DNA from 2 places in the Parazoarcus sp. PS-13 R2A genome. Region 1 is predicted to be linked to the other one. Evidence: predicted binding sites of a transcription regulator. Region 1 holds the regulator's gene; the other holds the start of a gene.
What was found. Region 1 encodes sigma-54, which starts transcription at its own class of promoters, with help from an activator protein. Its sites were predicted from a motif close to TGGCACGCTTNCTGCTNA; they were not measured.
Positions count from the first base shown of each region.

Region 1 (7,708 bases):
GGTTATGTACGGTCACGCCGACAAAGATGTGAGCCTTCTCGGTGTCCGCATAACGGTAGTTGAACTCGGTGATGTTGCGGTTGCCGAGCAGGCTGCAGAACTTGCGGAAGGAGCCTGCGTGTTCCGGAATGGTGACCGCGAGCACGGCTTCGCGCTGCTCGCCAAGCTCTGCACGCTCGGCCACGAAGCGCAGACGGTCGAAGTTCATGTTGGCGCCGGAGGCGATCGCGACCAGGTGCTTGTCGCGCAGCTTGTTGCGGCGCGCGTACTCCTTGGCGCCTGCAACCGCGAGTGCGCCGGCGGGCTCGAGAATCGAGCGGGTGTCCTCGAACACGTCCTTGATCGCGGCGCAGATTGCGTCGTTATCGACCAGGATCATCTCATCGACGTACTGCTGACACAGGCGGAAGGTTTCGCGGCCCACTTCCTTGACGGCAGCGCCATCGGCAAAGATGCCCACCTGATCGAGCGCGACCCGCCTGCCTGCGGCCAGCGAGCGCGTCATTGCGTCGGCGTCGACCGCTTCGACACCAATGATCCGGGTCTCCGGGCGCAAACGCTTGATGTAGGCTGCGACACCGGAAATCAGGCCGCCGCCGCCCACGCAGCAGAACACTGCGTGGATAGGCTGCGGGTGGGCGCGCAGGATTTCCATGCCGATGGTGCCCTGGCCCGCAATCACATCCGGATCGTCGAAAGGATGGACGAAGGTAAGCTTCTCGGCCTTCTCCAGTTCGAGCGCGTGGGCGTAGGCGTCGGAGTAGGACTCGCCCACCAGTACGACTTCACCACCCCTGGCCTTGACCGCGTCGATCTTGATCTGCGGCGTGGTGCTGGGCATGACGATGACCGCACGGACCCCGAGCTTGTTCGCCGACAGCGCCACACCCTGGGCATGATTGCCCGCCGAAGCACAGATGACCCCGCGCTGCAGAGCCTGCGGCGACAGCTTGACCATCTTGTTGTACGCACCGCGCAGCTTGAAGCTGAACACCGGCTGCATGTCTTCGCGCTTGAAATACACTTGATTGTGAATTCGGGCGGAGAGATTGCTGGCGAAATCCAGTGGCGTCTCGATGGCGACGTCGTACACCTGGGCGTTGAGGATACGTTCCAGATAATCCGGGCTTGCGGCGGTCATGGCTTTGGCTTTGTGCGAGGGCACTGCGGTAAAGGGACTGAGGGTAGCAGTCGATGCGGCACTGCGGCAAGCGCAGTGCCCGAAAAAACATCGCGGCGCAAGAGGGATTGCCCTTAACCGGGGCGGTCGGAGGCGGTGCCGTCCGGCTGGTCGGCTTCGAGCAGTTTGATCTGGCGCTCGATGAACTCCTGGGTGGAGTCCACCCCTCGCAGCTGCAGAATGGTCGAGCGCACCGCGGCCTCGAGCAGGACCGCAAGGTTGCGACCGGCGGCAACCGGCAGGGTGACACGGGGAATCGCGTCGCCGAGGATGTTCTGTTGCTCGCGCTGCATGGGCAGCCGGCTTGGGTCGTCCTGGCCGGGCTGGCGACGTTCGAGGTGACAGATCAGCCGCAGGCGCATCTTGCGGCGGCAGGCGGTTTCGCCAAAGATGGTGCGGATGTTGAGAATGCCGAGTCCGCGCACCTCGATGAAGTCCTGCAGCAGTTCGGGGCAGCGGCCCTCGAGCACGCTGGGTGCGATCCGCGAGAATTCGACGATATCGTCGGCAACCAAGCCGTGACCGCGCGAGATCAGCTCCAGCGCAAGCTCGGATTTGCCTGCACCGGAGTTGCCGGTGATGAACACGCCAAGTCCGAGCACGTCCATGAACACGCCGTGCAGCGACACCTTTTCAGCGAGCTGTCGCGACAGGTAAAGGCGCAACTGGTCGATGACCCCGGCAGCCGGCTGCGGGGTTGTGAACAGCCCGACGTTGTGCGCCGCACAGACGCCATGGACGATGTTGGGCACTTCGCAGCCGTCGGCCAGGATGAAGGCCGGCGGGTGTGCTGACAGAATGTCGTTGAGGTGGTGCGCGACCTTGTCACGTGACTGCCGCTGCGCCCAGGCCAGCTCGGCTGCGCCGAGGATCTGCAGGCGGGTAGGGTGAATCAGGTTGAGGTGGCCAATCAGGTCGGCTGGCCAGATGCGCTCTTCGGCAACAGAGAGAACCGCGTCGATACTGCCGCTGACATGGGTCAGCTGCAGACGTTCGCGGTTGTCTTCATACAGCTGCGAGAGGCTCGTTTGTCGCATCGGTACCCCAGTCGTTGAACAGGGTGTGGAGCGCCTGTGCGTCGGGTGCGGCCTGCAGCTGTTCGCGGAAGCTGCGATCGCTGAACATCTGCGCCAGCTCCGACAAGAGCTGAAGGTGGGTTTCGTTGGCCTGTTCGGGTACCAGCAGGACAAACAGCATGTTCACCGGACGACCATCGGGCGCATCGAACTGCACCGGGGCTTCTAGACGGAGAAACGCGCCGGCTGCGTCCTTCAGGCCCTTGATGCGGCCGTGGGGAATGGCAATGCCCTGGCCGAGGCCGGTCGATCCAAGGCGTTCGCGCGCAAACAGGCTGTCAAACACCATGCTGCGGGCGATGCCCTGATTGTTTTCGAACAACAGGCCGGCCTGTTCGAAGACGCGCTTCTTGCTGCTGGCGTCGAGGTCGGCAACCACGTTCGAAAGTGGCAGGAGTTGGGAGATGAGGCTCATGCGCTTTGGGGCTCACGCAACGCCGCCGGAGCGGACGCAACGCTGAAAGGTCTCTCAGGCCCGGGCAAAGCCGGACCGCCAAATTGAGCGGCGGATTATAACTTCACCCGGGTCCGAAAGGCCTGGTGAAAAATCACGCCTCGGGAGTCTGGTGCTTGTGCGAGTCGTGGTGGTGATCGGTGCTCTTCTGCTTGTACTTGAGCACCTGGCGATCGAGCTTGTCGGTCATCGCATCGATGGCAGCGTAGAGGTCGGCGTCGGCGCTTTCGACGTGAATGTCCTTGCCGCGCACGTGCACGGTGACTTCAGCCTTCTGGTCGAGTTTCTCAACGGAAAGGATCACGTTCACGCTGGTAACGTTGTCGAAGTGACGGATCACGCGGTCAAGCTTGCCGGAGACGTACTCGCGGATGGCCGGTGTCACTTCAACGTGGTGTCCGGTGATGTTGAGATTCATGTTAACTCCTCTTGGTATCAAAGCGTTTTACGCAGACTGACCGGCGGGATATTGAGTGATTCGCGGTATTTGGCGATTGTGCGCCGCGCGACCACGATACCCTGCTGGCCCAACAGATCGGCAATCTTTGCGTCGGACAGGGGTTTCTTTCTGTCTTCGGCGTCCACCAGCTGGCGAATCAAGGCACGAATCGCTGTGGAAGAAGCCGCACCACCGGTGTCGGTGGCAACGTGACTGCCGAAAAAATACTTGAGTTCGAATACGCCGCGCGGCGTCGCCATGTACTTCTGGGTGGTGACGCGCGATACGGTTGATTCATGCAGCTCGAGCTGGTCCGCGATCTCCCTGAGGGTCAATGGACGCATTGCCACCTCGCCATGATCGAAGAACTGTCGCTGCTGGTCAACGATGGCCTGAGATACACGCAAAATGGTATCAAAGCGCTGTTGTACGTTCTTGATCAGCCAGCGTGCTTCCTGCAGCTGGCCGGTCAGACCGCCGCCCTGGCCGCGGTTCTGCTGCAGCAGGCTGGCGTAGAGCTGGTTGATGCGCAGGCGCGGCATGGCTTCGGCGTTGAGCGACACCGTCCACCGGTTGCGGATCTTGCGCACCACGACATCGGGCAGGACGTAGCGGGTTTCTTCGTTGGAATGCTGCGAGCCCGGATGCGGGTCGAGGCGGCACACCAGCGCCTGAGCATCGCGCAGGGCGTCGTCGTCGCACCCGGTGAGGCGCTTGAGCTTTGCAAAGTTGCGTTCGGCCAGCAGCTCGAGGTGCTGTTCGACGATGACCAGCGCCAGGTCGCGGCAGCTGCCTGCAGGCATGGCGCGCAGCTGCAGGCCGAGGCACTCCTGGGGGGTGCGTGCGCCAATGCCCGCCGGTTCGAGCTGCTGCACGTGCCGCAGGGCAATCGCGAGGTCGTCGAGGTCGTAGTCGAGTTCGGGCGGGAGCAGTTCGAGCAGGTCTTCGAGCTCCTGGTGCAGGTAGCCGTCGCTATCGAGCGCTTCGATGATGAAGCGCACCAGCATGCGGTCACGGTCCGTCAGCGGGGACAGGGCAACCTGCTGATCGAGATAGTCGCGCAGCGAGGTGCCTGCGGCCTGGAATTCCTGGAAGTCGCTGTCCTCGTCGTCGTCGCTCTTGCTGCTGGCGCCGCTGCCGGTGCCTGACCAGTCCATGCCTTCGTCAAAGTCGGCCGATTCGTTCTCGTTTCGGGGCTCGGCTTCCTGGGTGGTCTCGGTGCTGGTCTCGCGCGGGGTCTCGGTTGCGGGCTGCGCATCGTTGCCGACAGCGGACGGTGCGAAGTCGCTGCCGTCGCCGTCCTCACGCTCGAGCATCGGGTTCTCCAGCAGAAAGCGTTCGATTTCCTGGTTGAGCTCGAGCGTGGAGAGCTGCAGCAGTTTGATGGACTGCTGCAGCTGCGGGGTGAGCGTCAGGTGCTGCGAGAGCTTGAGCTGAAGGGTTGGTTTCATGATGCCAGTCGGGGGCGTGCCGGAATCAGAGGCGGAAGTGTTCGCCGAGGTAGACCTGGCGCACTTGTTCGTTGGCGATGATCTCGGGCGGCTTGCCGCTGGCAAGCACGCGGCCGTCGGTAATGATGGTTGCGCGGTCACAGATGCCGAGCGTCTCGCGCACGTTGTGGTCGGTGATCAGCACGCCGATGTTGCGCTCCTTCAGAAAGCGGATGATCTTCTGGATGTCGAGTACGGCGATCGGGTCGACCCCTGCGAAAGGCTCGTCCAGGAGGATGAGGCGCGGGTCGGTGGCAAGCGCACGTGCAATCTCGCACCGTCTGCGTTCTCCGCCTGACAGCGAGATGGCGGTGTTGTCGCGCAGGTGCGCAATGCCAAGTTCTTCGAGCAACTCTTCCAGGCGTTCGTCGATCTGCGCCACCGGCAGCCCGCGGAGCTCGAGCACTGCACGAATGTTCTCGGCGACCGTGAGCTTGCGGAACACGCTCATTTCCTGCGGCAGATAGGACAGCCCCAGGCGTGCGCGAGCGTGGATCGGCAGATCGGTCAGGCGTGCGTCGTCGAGCGTAATCTCGCCGCCGTCGGCGCGCACCAGACCTACGATCATGTAGAAGCAGGTTGTCTTGCCTGCGCCATTGGGGCCCAGCAAGCCGACCACTTCGCCCGAGCCAACCTCGAACGAAACATCATGGACGACTGTGCGCGCCTTGTAGCGCTTTTGCAGGCCGGTGACCTTAAGCAGACTCATCGGGGGCTTCTTTCAACAGTTTGCAGATCACGTCAGTGGAAAAACCACGGGTTTGCAGGAAACGCGCCTGGCGCGCCCATTCGCGGCGATCGTCAGGTGCGAGGCCAAATCTAGACTGCCACACTGCACGGGCGCGGTCGAGTTCGGATTCCACACATTCGCTCTCGATGGCCTCGTCGATCAAGTCCTTCGATACGCCACGCCTCGCGAGCTCGTGGCGCAGCCGCTGGCTGCCAAACCGGGCAGCCTTGCTGCGAACCCACGCTTCGGCAAAACGGGTGTCGGAGAGCAGTTCGAGTTCGCTCATGCGAACCAGTACGGCTTCGATCTCCTCGGCGCTGCCATATGGAGACAGCTTGCGCGCAAGCTCCGCCCGCGAGTGATCCCGACGGGCGAGATGGCGCAGCGCGCGTTCGCGCAGACTCGGCTCGCCCATCAGGGGTCAGCGTCCGGACGGGGCGGAGATCAGGCTTCGGAAGCGACGGGTGCCGCGCCACCGAGCGCGGCCATTTCGCCGAGTCCGACCGCTGCGCGAACCTTGTTCTCGATTTCGCGAGCCAGCGCCGGGTTTGCGCGCAGGAACTCGCGTGAGTTGTCCTTGCCCTGGCCTATCTTGTCGCCGTTGTACGAATACCAGGCGCCGGACTTGTCGACGATCTTGTAAGTCACGCCGAGGTCGATGATCTCGCCTTCGCGGGAGATGCCTTCTCCGTAGAGAATGTCGAAGTGCGCTTCCTTGAACGGCGGCGCGACCTTGTTCTTGACGACCTTGACGCGCGTTTCGGAGCCAACGACTTCGTCGCCCTTCTTGATGGCACCGGTACGCCGGATATCCATGCGGACCGAAGCGTAGAACTTGAGCGCGTTACCACCGGTGGTGGTTTCGGGGCTGCCGAACATGACGCCGATCTTCATCCGGATCTGGTTGATGAAGATCACGAGCGTGTTCGTGCGCTTGATGTTGGCGGTCAGTTTGCGCAGCGCCTGCGACATCAGTCGTGCCTGGAGGCCCGGCAGCTGGTCGCCCATCTCGCCTTCGATTTCGGCTTTCGGGGTCAGTGCGGCGACGGAGTCGATGACGACGATGTCCACGCCGCCCGAACGCACCAGCATGTCGGCGATTTCGAGCGCCTGCTCACCGGTGTCGGGCTGGGAAATCAGCAGGTCGTCGATGTTGACGCCGAGTTTCTCGGCGTAGCCCACGTCGAGCGCATGCTCGGCGTCGATAAAGGATGCGGTGCCGCCGAGCTTCTGCATTTCGGCGATGACCTGGAGGGTCAGCGTGGTCTTGCCGGACGATTCCGGACCGTAGATCTCGACTACACGGCCACGCGGCAGGCCGCCCAGGCCGAGGGCAATGTCCAGCCCGAGCGAGCCGGTGGAGACGGTCTGGATGTCGCGCTCGATACTGCCGTCGCCCATCCGCATGATCGAGCCCTTGCCGAATTGCTTCTCGATTTGAGAGAGCGCGGCGGCAAGCGCCTTGGCCTTGTTGTCGTCCATGAGTGGTCCTTCCTGAGTGAGACGCGAATTATGGCACAGAGCTTGCTGAGATGCTGCTGTCCGAATCGGTAAAGCGAAGGACCTCTTCAAGTGCGGCGATGACGGTCTGCCGCCGCACGGCTTCGCGGTCGCCGTCGAAGTGGCGGGTGGTGGGGAATACATCGCCCCGGCGCAGCGCAGTGGCGATGCAAACCGTGCCCACCGGCTTCGCCGCACTGCCGCCGCCGGGCCCGGCAATACCTGAAACCGCGACGGTAATACTGGCAAGGCTGTGCTTCAGGGCGCCGGCAGCCATCTCCGCAACCGTGGCTTCACTCACCGCGCCATGCGCAGCGAGCGTCCCGGTGCCGACGTCGAGCATGTCGATCTTCGCTGCGTTCGAGTAGGTGATGAAGCCGCGGTCGAACCAGGTCGAGCTGCCCGCCGTGGCGGTGACGACCTCGGCAATCCAGCCGCCAGTGCAGGATTCTGCGGTGCCCAGCATCCAGCCCTTGCGGGTCAGGGCCTCGCCGACGCGGGCCGAGAGTTGTTCTAGCGTGTTGTCCATGGGTTCAGGCGCCGAAAATCGCAACGAGTACGGCAAGCGAGAGCAGGGTGTAGCCCGCGGCAAGAAGGTCGTCGAGCATGACCCCGAAACCGCCCTTGACCCGGCTGTCGGCCCAGCGGATGGGCGGTGGCTTGGTGATGTCGAACAGGCGGAACAGCGCCACTGCAACGGCCTGCCAGATCAGGCTTGCGGGTGTGAAGGCGAGGACGAGCCACATCGCGACCATTTCGTCCCAGACGATGGCGCCGTGATCGGAGGCGCCGAGTGCGCGTCCGGTGCGCTCGGCCGCGAGAATGCCGGCAACGAAGAG
Region 1 covers NZ_JBYEXN010000009.1:62,252-69,959, forward strand. The annotation lists gene ilvA (threonine ammonia-lyase, biosynthetic) at 1-1,165, opposite strand, end outside; gene hprK (HPr(Ser) kinase/phosphatase) at 1,255-2,217, opposite strand; gene ptsN (PTS IIA-like nitrogen regulatory protein PtsN) at 2,186-2,671, opposite strand; gene hpf (ribosome hibernation-promoting factor, HPF/YfiA family) at 2,805-3,128, opposite strand; gene AC22G6_RS10250 (RNA polymerase factor sigma-54) at 3,146-4,600, opposite strand; gene lptB (LPS export ABC transporter ATP-binding protein) at 4,626-5,348, opposite strand; gene recX (recombination regulator RecX) at 5,335-5,784, opposite strand; gene recA (recombinase RecA) at 5,814-6,851, opposite strand; gene AC22G6_RS10270 (CinA family protein) at 6,880-7,398, opposite strand; gene AC22G6_RS10275 (phosphatidylglycerophosphatase A family protein) at 7,403-7,708, opposite strand, start outside.

Region 2 (7,708 bases), on a different contig from region 1:
CCGTCTGTTCCTGGAAGAGGCGCCGCAGGACACCGTGGCCCGTCTGCAACGCCTTCAGCCTGAGCGCAAGCTCACGGTGGAGGTGGCCTCGGTCGAGGAGGCGCTGGTCTGGGCGCGTGCGGGGGCCGGTGTGTTGCAGCTGGAGAAATTCCCGCCCGAGGCGGTGGCAGCGTGCAAGGCGCGGATTGCAGCAGAGGGCCTCGGCGCGGTGCTGGTCGCCGCCGGCGGCGTGCGCGCCGACAACGCCGCAGACTACGTGGCGGCCGGGGCGGATCTCATTGCCACCTCGGCCGCGTATACGGCGCCGCCCTGCGACGTAAAGGTGCGATTCGCGCTGACGTGAGCGCGAATCGCGCCGCGTGGGGGCTTTTCAGCCCCGCAGCAGCAGTGTCGGAATGGTGGCGGTGCGCAACAGGTCGGTGGTCTTGCTGCCAAACAGCAGGCTGCGCAGCGGCGAATGGGCGTAGGCGCCCATGATCAGCAGATCGATGCCCTGTGCCTTCACCGTTTTCTCGATGACCTGCTCCGCGTCGCCGGGAATCAGTGAAGCAGGGGCTTCGAAGCCTGCCGCCTCGAGCGTGTTCTTGGCCCATTCCAGCTGCTTGGGCGCGCTCTGGCTTTCCTTGCCCGACATCAGCAGATGGATGGGCAGGCCGCGGAACAGCGGGCTGTTTGCCACCATCTCCACGCCGCGACGGGTGACGATGCCGCCGTCAAAGGCGATCAGGATCCGGCGCGGTTCGCTGAAACCCTCGGTCACGGTCAGCGCCGGCTTGTGCAGGGCACGCACCACGCGCTCAACGTTGCTGCCGATGCTCTGGCTGCTGGTCCCGGCCGAGGCGCCGCGACGACCGAAGACGAACATGCGTACGCCGTCTTCCTGCTCGGCCAGAGTGTCGTCGAGCGCACCGTGGCGCTGGCGCATGTCCGGTGCCGGCACGCCGGCGGCGATCGCGCGCTCGCGCAGGCGGTTGAGGAAGATGCGTCCCTGTTCGCGTGCCGCGCGGCTGAGCGCCGCATCCTTGTCGCTGAGGGTATGCAGCAACTGCTCCTGGGCGTTGAAGCCGATGGCGCCGCTATGATCCTCGCCGGAGCCGAGTTCCGGATGGCGGTCGATGACATGGAGAAACTCGAGCGGCGCGTCCATGCGCGTCGCGGCCCAGGCTGCGTAGTCGGCAACCGTGTCGGCAAAACGGGACTGATCCACGCAGGCCAGAATCTTGTTGTCTTTGCTCATGGTCTGCTCCTCAGTGGCCCATCAGGTTTTCGACGGCTTCAGGCTTGTCGTGCACCGCGAAGCGGTCGACCATGGTCGCACTGGCTTCGTTGAGGCCGATGACCTCGACTTCGGTGCCTTCGCGGCGGAACTTGACCACCACCTTGTCGAGCGCACTGATGGCAGTGACGTCCCAGAAATGGGCGCGGGAGACGTCGATGCTGACCTTGTCGATGACTTCCTTGAAATCGAAGGAGGCGATGAAACGGTCGGCCGAGGCAAAGAACACCTGGCCGGTGACGGCATAGCGGCGCATCCGGCCTTCGTCTTCCGTGCGCGAACCGACGTGCAGCACCTTGCCGACCTTGTGCGCAAAGAAGAAGCCCGACAGCAGCACCCCGACCAGCACCCCGCGGGCGAGGTCGTGCGTGGCAACGGTGACCGCGACGGTGGCGATCATGACCACGCTGGAGCTGGGCGGATTCTCGCGCAGCTTCAGTACCGAGTCCCAGCTGAAGGTACCGATCGAAACCATGATCATCACCGCGACCAGGGCCGCCATCGGGATCTGGCGCACCCAGTCGCCGAGGAAGACCACCAGGATCAGCAGCACCACGCCAGCGGTCAGCGTCGACAGGCGTCCGCGGCCGCCGGACTTCACGTTGATCACCGACTGCCCGATCATCGCGCAGCCGGCCATGCCGCCGAGGAAACCGGAGGCAATATTGGCCACGCCCTGACCGACGCATTCGCGGCTCTTGTTGCTGGTGGTGTCGGTGAGGTCGTCGACGATGGTGGCGGTCATCAGCGATTCGAGCAGGCCCACGACCATCATCGTCAGTGCGTAGGGGAAGATGATCCCGAGCGTCTCGAGGTTGAGTGGCACATCGGGCAGCAGGAACACCGGCAGGCTGTCCGGCAGTTCGCCCATGTCGCCCACCGTGCGGATGTCGAGATCAAGCACCATGTACACCGCGGTCAGTACCACGATGGTGACCAGCGGCGACGGCACGGCACGGGTGATGTAGGGGAAGAGGTAGATGATGCCGAGCCCGGCTGCGGTCATGGCATACACATGCCAGCTGACGTTGGTCAGCTCCGGGAGCTGGGCCATGAAGATCAGGATCGCCAGCGCATTGACGAAGCCGGTCACCACCGAGCGCGACACGAAGCGCATCAGCACGCCCAGGCGCAGCCAGCCGGCGAGGATCTGCAGCACGCCGGTGAGCAGGGTCGCGGCGAGCAGATACTGCAGGCCGTGGTCCTTGACCAGGGTCACCATCACCAGGGCCATGGCACCGGTTGCGGCCGAGATCATGCCCGGGCGACCGCCGGCGAAGGCGATCACGGTGGCGATGCAGAAGGAGGCATAGAGCCCGACCTTGGGATCGACCCCGGCGATGATGGAGAAGGCGATGGCCTCGGGGATGAGGGCAAGCGCGACCACCAGGCCGGCGAGCAAGTCGTTGCGGACGTTGGAGAACCAGTCCTGCTGAAGGGATTTCATTGTCTGTTTTGATCCGTCTTGGGCTGCGTGGCAGGCGCGGCCTTGCTGCTGATGTGCCGGATGGAGTGTCGCAGGGCGTCCGGGTGCGGCCTTGCGGGCGGCGACGTGGCCTGCAGCCTGTCGTCTGATGCCGCGTCTGCGGGTGTTGCGGGAAAGCGCGTCCGTAAACGCATTGACCGGTGAGTTTACTATTCATGCTGCAACGCAGCAACAGCGCATCGTGCGCGCTTCTTTTACAATCATACCGATGAACGATACATCCCCTCTCCGCCATGGTGCCGAAGCCTCGCCGCTCGGCAAGCCTGTCGCCTATCGCGATACCTATGCGCCCGAGCTCCTGTTTCCGATCGAACGTCAGCTCAAGCGCGACGAAATCGGCGTGCGCGGCGATGCCTTGCCCTTTGTCGGTGAGGATCTGTGGAATGCCTATGAGCTGTCGTGGCTGAACGCGCGCGGCAAGCCGGTGGTGGCGCTCGCACGCTTCCGGGTGCCGGCCGATACGCCGCGGCTGATCGAGTCGAAATCGCTCAAGCTTTACCTCAATGCCTTTAACCAGAGTCGTTTTGCCGATGCGGGCACCGTGCGCGAAACGATTGCTCGCGACCTGTCCGCGGCGGCAGGCGGCGCGGTGGCGGTTGAGCTGATGCCGCTCGGCGAGCGCCCCCTGCGCCAGATCGGCTACCCGCAAGGAGTCTGTCTGGACGATCTCGATATCGATATCGATACCTATCAGCCGGCCCCGGCCCTGCTGGCAGCCCGTGGTGAAGTCGTCAGCGAGACCCTGTATTCCCACCTGCTCAAGTCCAACTGTCTGGTGACCGGTCAGCCCGACTGGGGCATGGTCGTGGTGCGCTACACCGGGCCTGCGATCGAGCGTGAGGGCCTGCTGCGCTACATCGTCTCCTTTCGCGAGCACAACGAGTTTCACGAACAATGCGTGGAGCGGGTGTTCTGCGACATCATGGCGCGCTGCCACCCGCAGGCGCTTGCGGTGTGGGCACGCTACACGCGGCGCGGTGGTCTGGACATCAACCCGTTCCGTGCGACTCCCGGTGTGGGCAAGGCTGACGAATTCGACGAGTGCGACGAAGTGCGGCAGTAAGCGCGGGAGGGCGTTCATGCACTGTACTGGTGCATCCGGTCGGTGTTTACATGGTCGCCTGGCACAGGTCGTGCGCCTGCAAGCCTTGTCTGCACAGAATAGTCAGTCTAAACAGTCGTATATCGGGTCGGCCTTTGAGCTGGAACATTGCTTGCTAATGGAAGCTCCATGAATGCTGTGACAGCCCCTGAATCCCGTTCGCTCGGCGCGCCTGCCTGTAATGCTGCCGCCGGGCGCAGCTGGCGTGCCGAGTTGCGGCTGGCGTATGAACGCCGTGGCGAGCGTACCGTGCTTGCGGAGCGCGCGCATGTCGGTCCGCTGGTGGTGCAGCGTCCGCTTTATCCCGAGGGCCATGAGGTGTGCCACACCATTCTGGTACACCCGCCCGCGGGTATCGCCAGTGGCGACAGCCTCAGCGTCGATGTCGATGTCAGGGCAGGCGCCCATGCGCTGCTGACCACACCGGGTGCGGGCAAGTGGTATCGCAGCGCCGGCGCACGCGGCGGGCTGACACAGCGTATTGCGGTGGCCGCAGGCGCCGTGTGCGAGTGGCTGCCTCAGGAAAGCCTGGTGTTCGACGGCGCCTTCGGTGACCTCGTGACGGAGGTCAGCCTGTCCGGAGATGCCTGTTTCATCGGGGCGGAGATGCTGTGTTTCGGCCGCACGGGCTCGGGGGAGCGCTTTACCCGAGGTGAGCTTGCGATGCGCACCAGGATAGTGCGAGACGGGCGTCCGCTGTGGCTGGAGCGCGGCAGGGTGGGTGGTGGCAGCGCCCTGCTGACTGCCGGCATCGGGCTGCAGGGCGAGCCGGTGAGCGGCAGTCTGCTGGTCGCTTCGCCGCTGGTGAATGTCGAACTCCTCAAGGCCTGGCGCGAGATCGCGCCGACGCACGGGACGGGCGGCGTCACCTTGTTGCCCGGCTTGCTGGTAGCGCGTTATCTCGGGCCCGCATGCGAGCCGGGACGCGAATGGTTTGCGCGGCTTTGGGCTGCGGTCAGGCCGACCGTAGCCGGGCGCCCGATGCAGACGCCGAGAATCTGGAATACCTGATCAACTGATGGCGGCGCCACTGGCGCCGTGGAGAAATCGATGGAACTGAGCCCACGAGAGAAGGACAAGCTGCTGATTTTCACCGCCGGACTGCTCGCCGAGCGGCGTCGGGCGCGCGGCCTGAAGCTGAACTACCCCGAGTCGGTCGCCTTCATCACCTGCGCGATCCTTGAAGGTGCGCGCGACGGCAAGACCGTGGCCGAGCTGATGAGCTACGGTGCCACCCTGCTCACACGCGACGACGTGATGGACGGCGTGGCCGAGATGATTCCCGATATTCAGGTCGAGGCCACCTTCCCGGACGGCACGAAACTGGTCACCGTGCATAACCCCATCATCTGACGCATTGGCGGCGACCATCATGAGCGAAGCCGAAATCGAACTGGCGAGGTTGCTGGCCCGCTTCAAGCTGCAGGTGAAGCGTACGCTGGGGCGCAGCGTGAATCTGACGGCGATGACGAGCGATCCGGCGTATGCAAAGGCGACGCTGGACGAGATCGAAGAACTCGCCGACGACGAGGAGTTCTTGCTGCTCGTCATCTGTTTGCGCGAAAAGCTGGCACCGGCTGCAGTGGTCGAACCCGTCGTACCCGCTCCGGCCCCCGAGGCTGCGCCGGCGCGCTCACAGGCCATGCGCGATTATCGCTTCGGCGCCCGTGGCGGTTGAACCGCCAGGCACATCAGGAGAAGAAAATGATTCCAGGCGAACTCATGCCGCTCGACGGCGAGATCGAACTCAATGTCGGACGCTCGACGCTGACGCTTTCAGTCACGAATACCGGCGACCGCCCGATCCAGGTCGGCTCGCACTACCATTTTGCCGAAACCAATGCCGCGCTCGACTTCGATCGCACGGCTGCACGCGGTTTCCGCCTCAACATTGCCGCCGGGACGGCGGTGCGATTCGAGCCGGGACAGTCGCGCACGATCGAACTGGTCGCGCTCGACGGTGCGCGCAAGGTGTTCGGCTTCAACGCCCAGGTCATGGGAGCGCTCTGATATGGCAAAGATTACGCGCCGCGCCTATGCGGAAATGTTCGGCCCCACGGTGGGAGACCGCGTGCGACTGGCCGACACCGGGCTGATTCTCGAAGTCGAACAAGACCACACCATCTACGGTGAAGAGGTGAAGTTCGGCGGCGGCAAGGTCATCCGCGACGGCATGGGTCAGGGGCAGCAGCTCTCGGCCGAGGTGGCCGACACCATCATCACCAACGCGCTGATCGTCGATGCCGTCACCGGCATCGTCAAGGCGGACGTCGGCCTCAAGGACGGCAGGATCTGGAGGATCGGCAAGGGCGGCAACCCGGATATCCAGCCCGGCGTCACCATTCCGGTCGGTGCGGGCACCGAGGTCATTGCCGGCGAGGGCATGATCCTCACCGCCGGGGGCATCGACAGCCACATCCACTGGATCTGCCCGCAGCAGATCGAAGAGGCGCTGATGTCGGGCGTCACCACCATGCTCGGGGGCGGCACCGGGCCGGCGACCGGCACCTACGCCACCACGTGCACGCCAGGGCCGTGGCACATCCATCGCATGCTCGAGGCGGCCGAAGCCTTCCCGATGAACCTCGGCTTCTTCGGCAAGGGCAATGCCAGCCTGCCGGGGCCGCTCAACGAGCAGGTCGAAGCGGGCGTGATCGGCCTCAAGCTGCACGAGGACTGGGGCACGACGCCGGCGGCGATCGACAACTGCCTGAATGTGGCCGAGCAGCACGACGTGCAGGTCGCGATCCACACCGACACCCTGAACGAATCCGGCTTCGTCGAAACCACGCTGGCCGCGTTCAAGGGCCGCACCATCCACACCTTCCACACCGAAGGTGCGGGTGGCGGTCACGCGCCGGACATCATCAAGGCGGTGGGGTCGCCGAACGTGCTGCCGTCCTCGACCAACCCGACGCGCCCATTCACGGTCAACACCATCGACGAGCATCTCGACATGCTGATGGTGTGTCATCACCTCGACCCGGCGATTGCCGAGGACGTGGCCTTTGCCGAGTCGCGCATCCGGCGCGAGACGATTGCGGCCGAAGACATCCTGCACGACACCGGCGCCTTCTCCATGATGTCGTCCGACTCGCAGGCGATGGGGCGGGTCGGCGAGGTCATCATCCGCACCTGGCAGACCGCGCACAAGATGAAGGTGCAGCGCGGCGCACTGCCCGAGGATGGCGAGCGTGGCGACGGCAAGGCGGACAACTTCCGCATCCGGCGCTACATCGCCAAGTACACCATCAACCCCGCGATCACCCACGGCATCTCGCACGTCGTGGGCTCGATCGAGCCCGGCAAGCTGGCCGACCTGGTGTTGTGGCGGCCGGCCTTCTTCGGCGTCAAGCCCAGCCTGATTCTGAAGGGCGGCATGATCGCGGCGGCGGCGATGGGCGATCCCAACGCGTCGATCCCCACGCCGCAACCGGTGCATTACCGGCCGATGTTCGGCAGTTTCGGCAAGGCGCTCAAGACCTCGGTGACCTTCGTCTCGCAGGCCGCGCTGTCCAACCCGGCGGTCGCCGCGCTCGGCCTGACGAAGCCGCTGGTCGCGGTGAAGGGGTGCCGCGGCGTGCAGAAGTCCGACATGGTGCTCAACGGTGCGATGCCGACCATTGACGTCGATCCCGAAACCTATATCGTGCGCGCCGATGGCGAATTGCTCACGTGCGAACCCGCGACCGAACTGCCGATGGCGCAGCGCTATTTCCTGTTCTGACGCAATCCGCCATGATCGTCGTCGAACCTCGTGTCGCGTCAAGCAGGCCCTGGAAACTGAACTGACATGCTGCTGATTGAATCGCTTTACACCGGCGTACGCGCCGCAACGGAAACC
Region 2 covers NZ_JBYEXN010000014.1:36,204-43,911, forward strand. The annotation lists gene modD (ModD protein) at 1-343, shown strand, start outside; gene AC22G6_RS13845 (universal stress protein) at 371-1,237, opposite strand; gene AC22G6_RS13850 (SulP family inorganic anion transporter) at 1,248-2,723, opposite strand; gene queF (NADPH-dependent 7-cyano-7-deazaguanine reductase QueF) at 2,971-3,825, shown strand; gene AC22G6_RS13860 (urease accessory protein UreD) at 3,994-4,875, shown strand; gene ureA (urease subunit gamma) at 4,915-5,217, shown strand; gene AC22G6_RS13870 (hypothetical protein) at 5,237-5,542, shown strand; gene AC22G6_RS13875 (urease subunit beta) at 5,569-5,874, shown strand; gene ureC (urease subunit alpha) at 5,876-7,591, shown strand; gene ureE (urease accessory protein UreE) at 7,658-7,708, shown strand, end outside.
Region 2: a site for sigma-54 is predicted at 3,966-3,983, ahead of AC22G6_RS13860 (urease accessory protein UreD). Genes of this name have one in related genera too.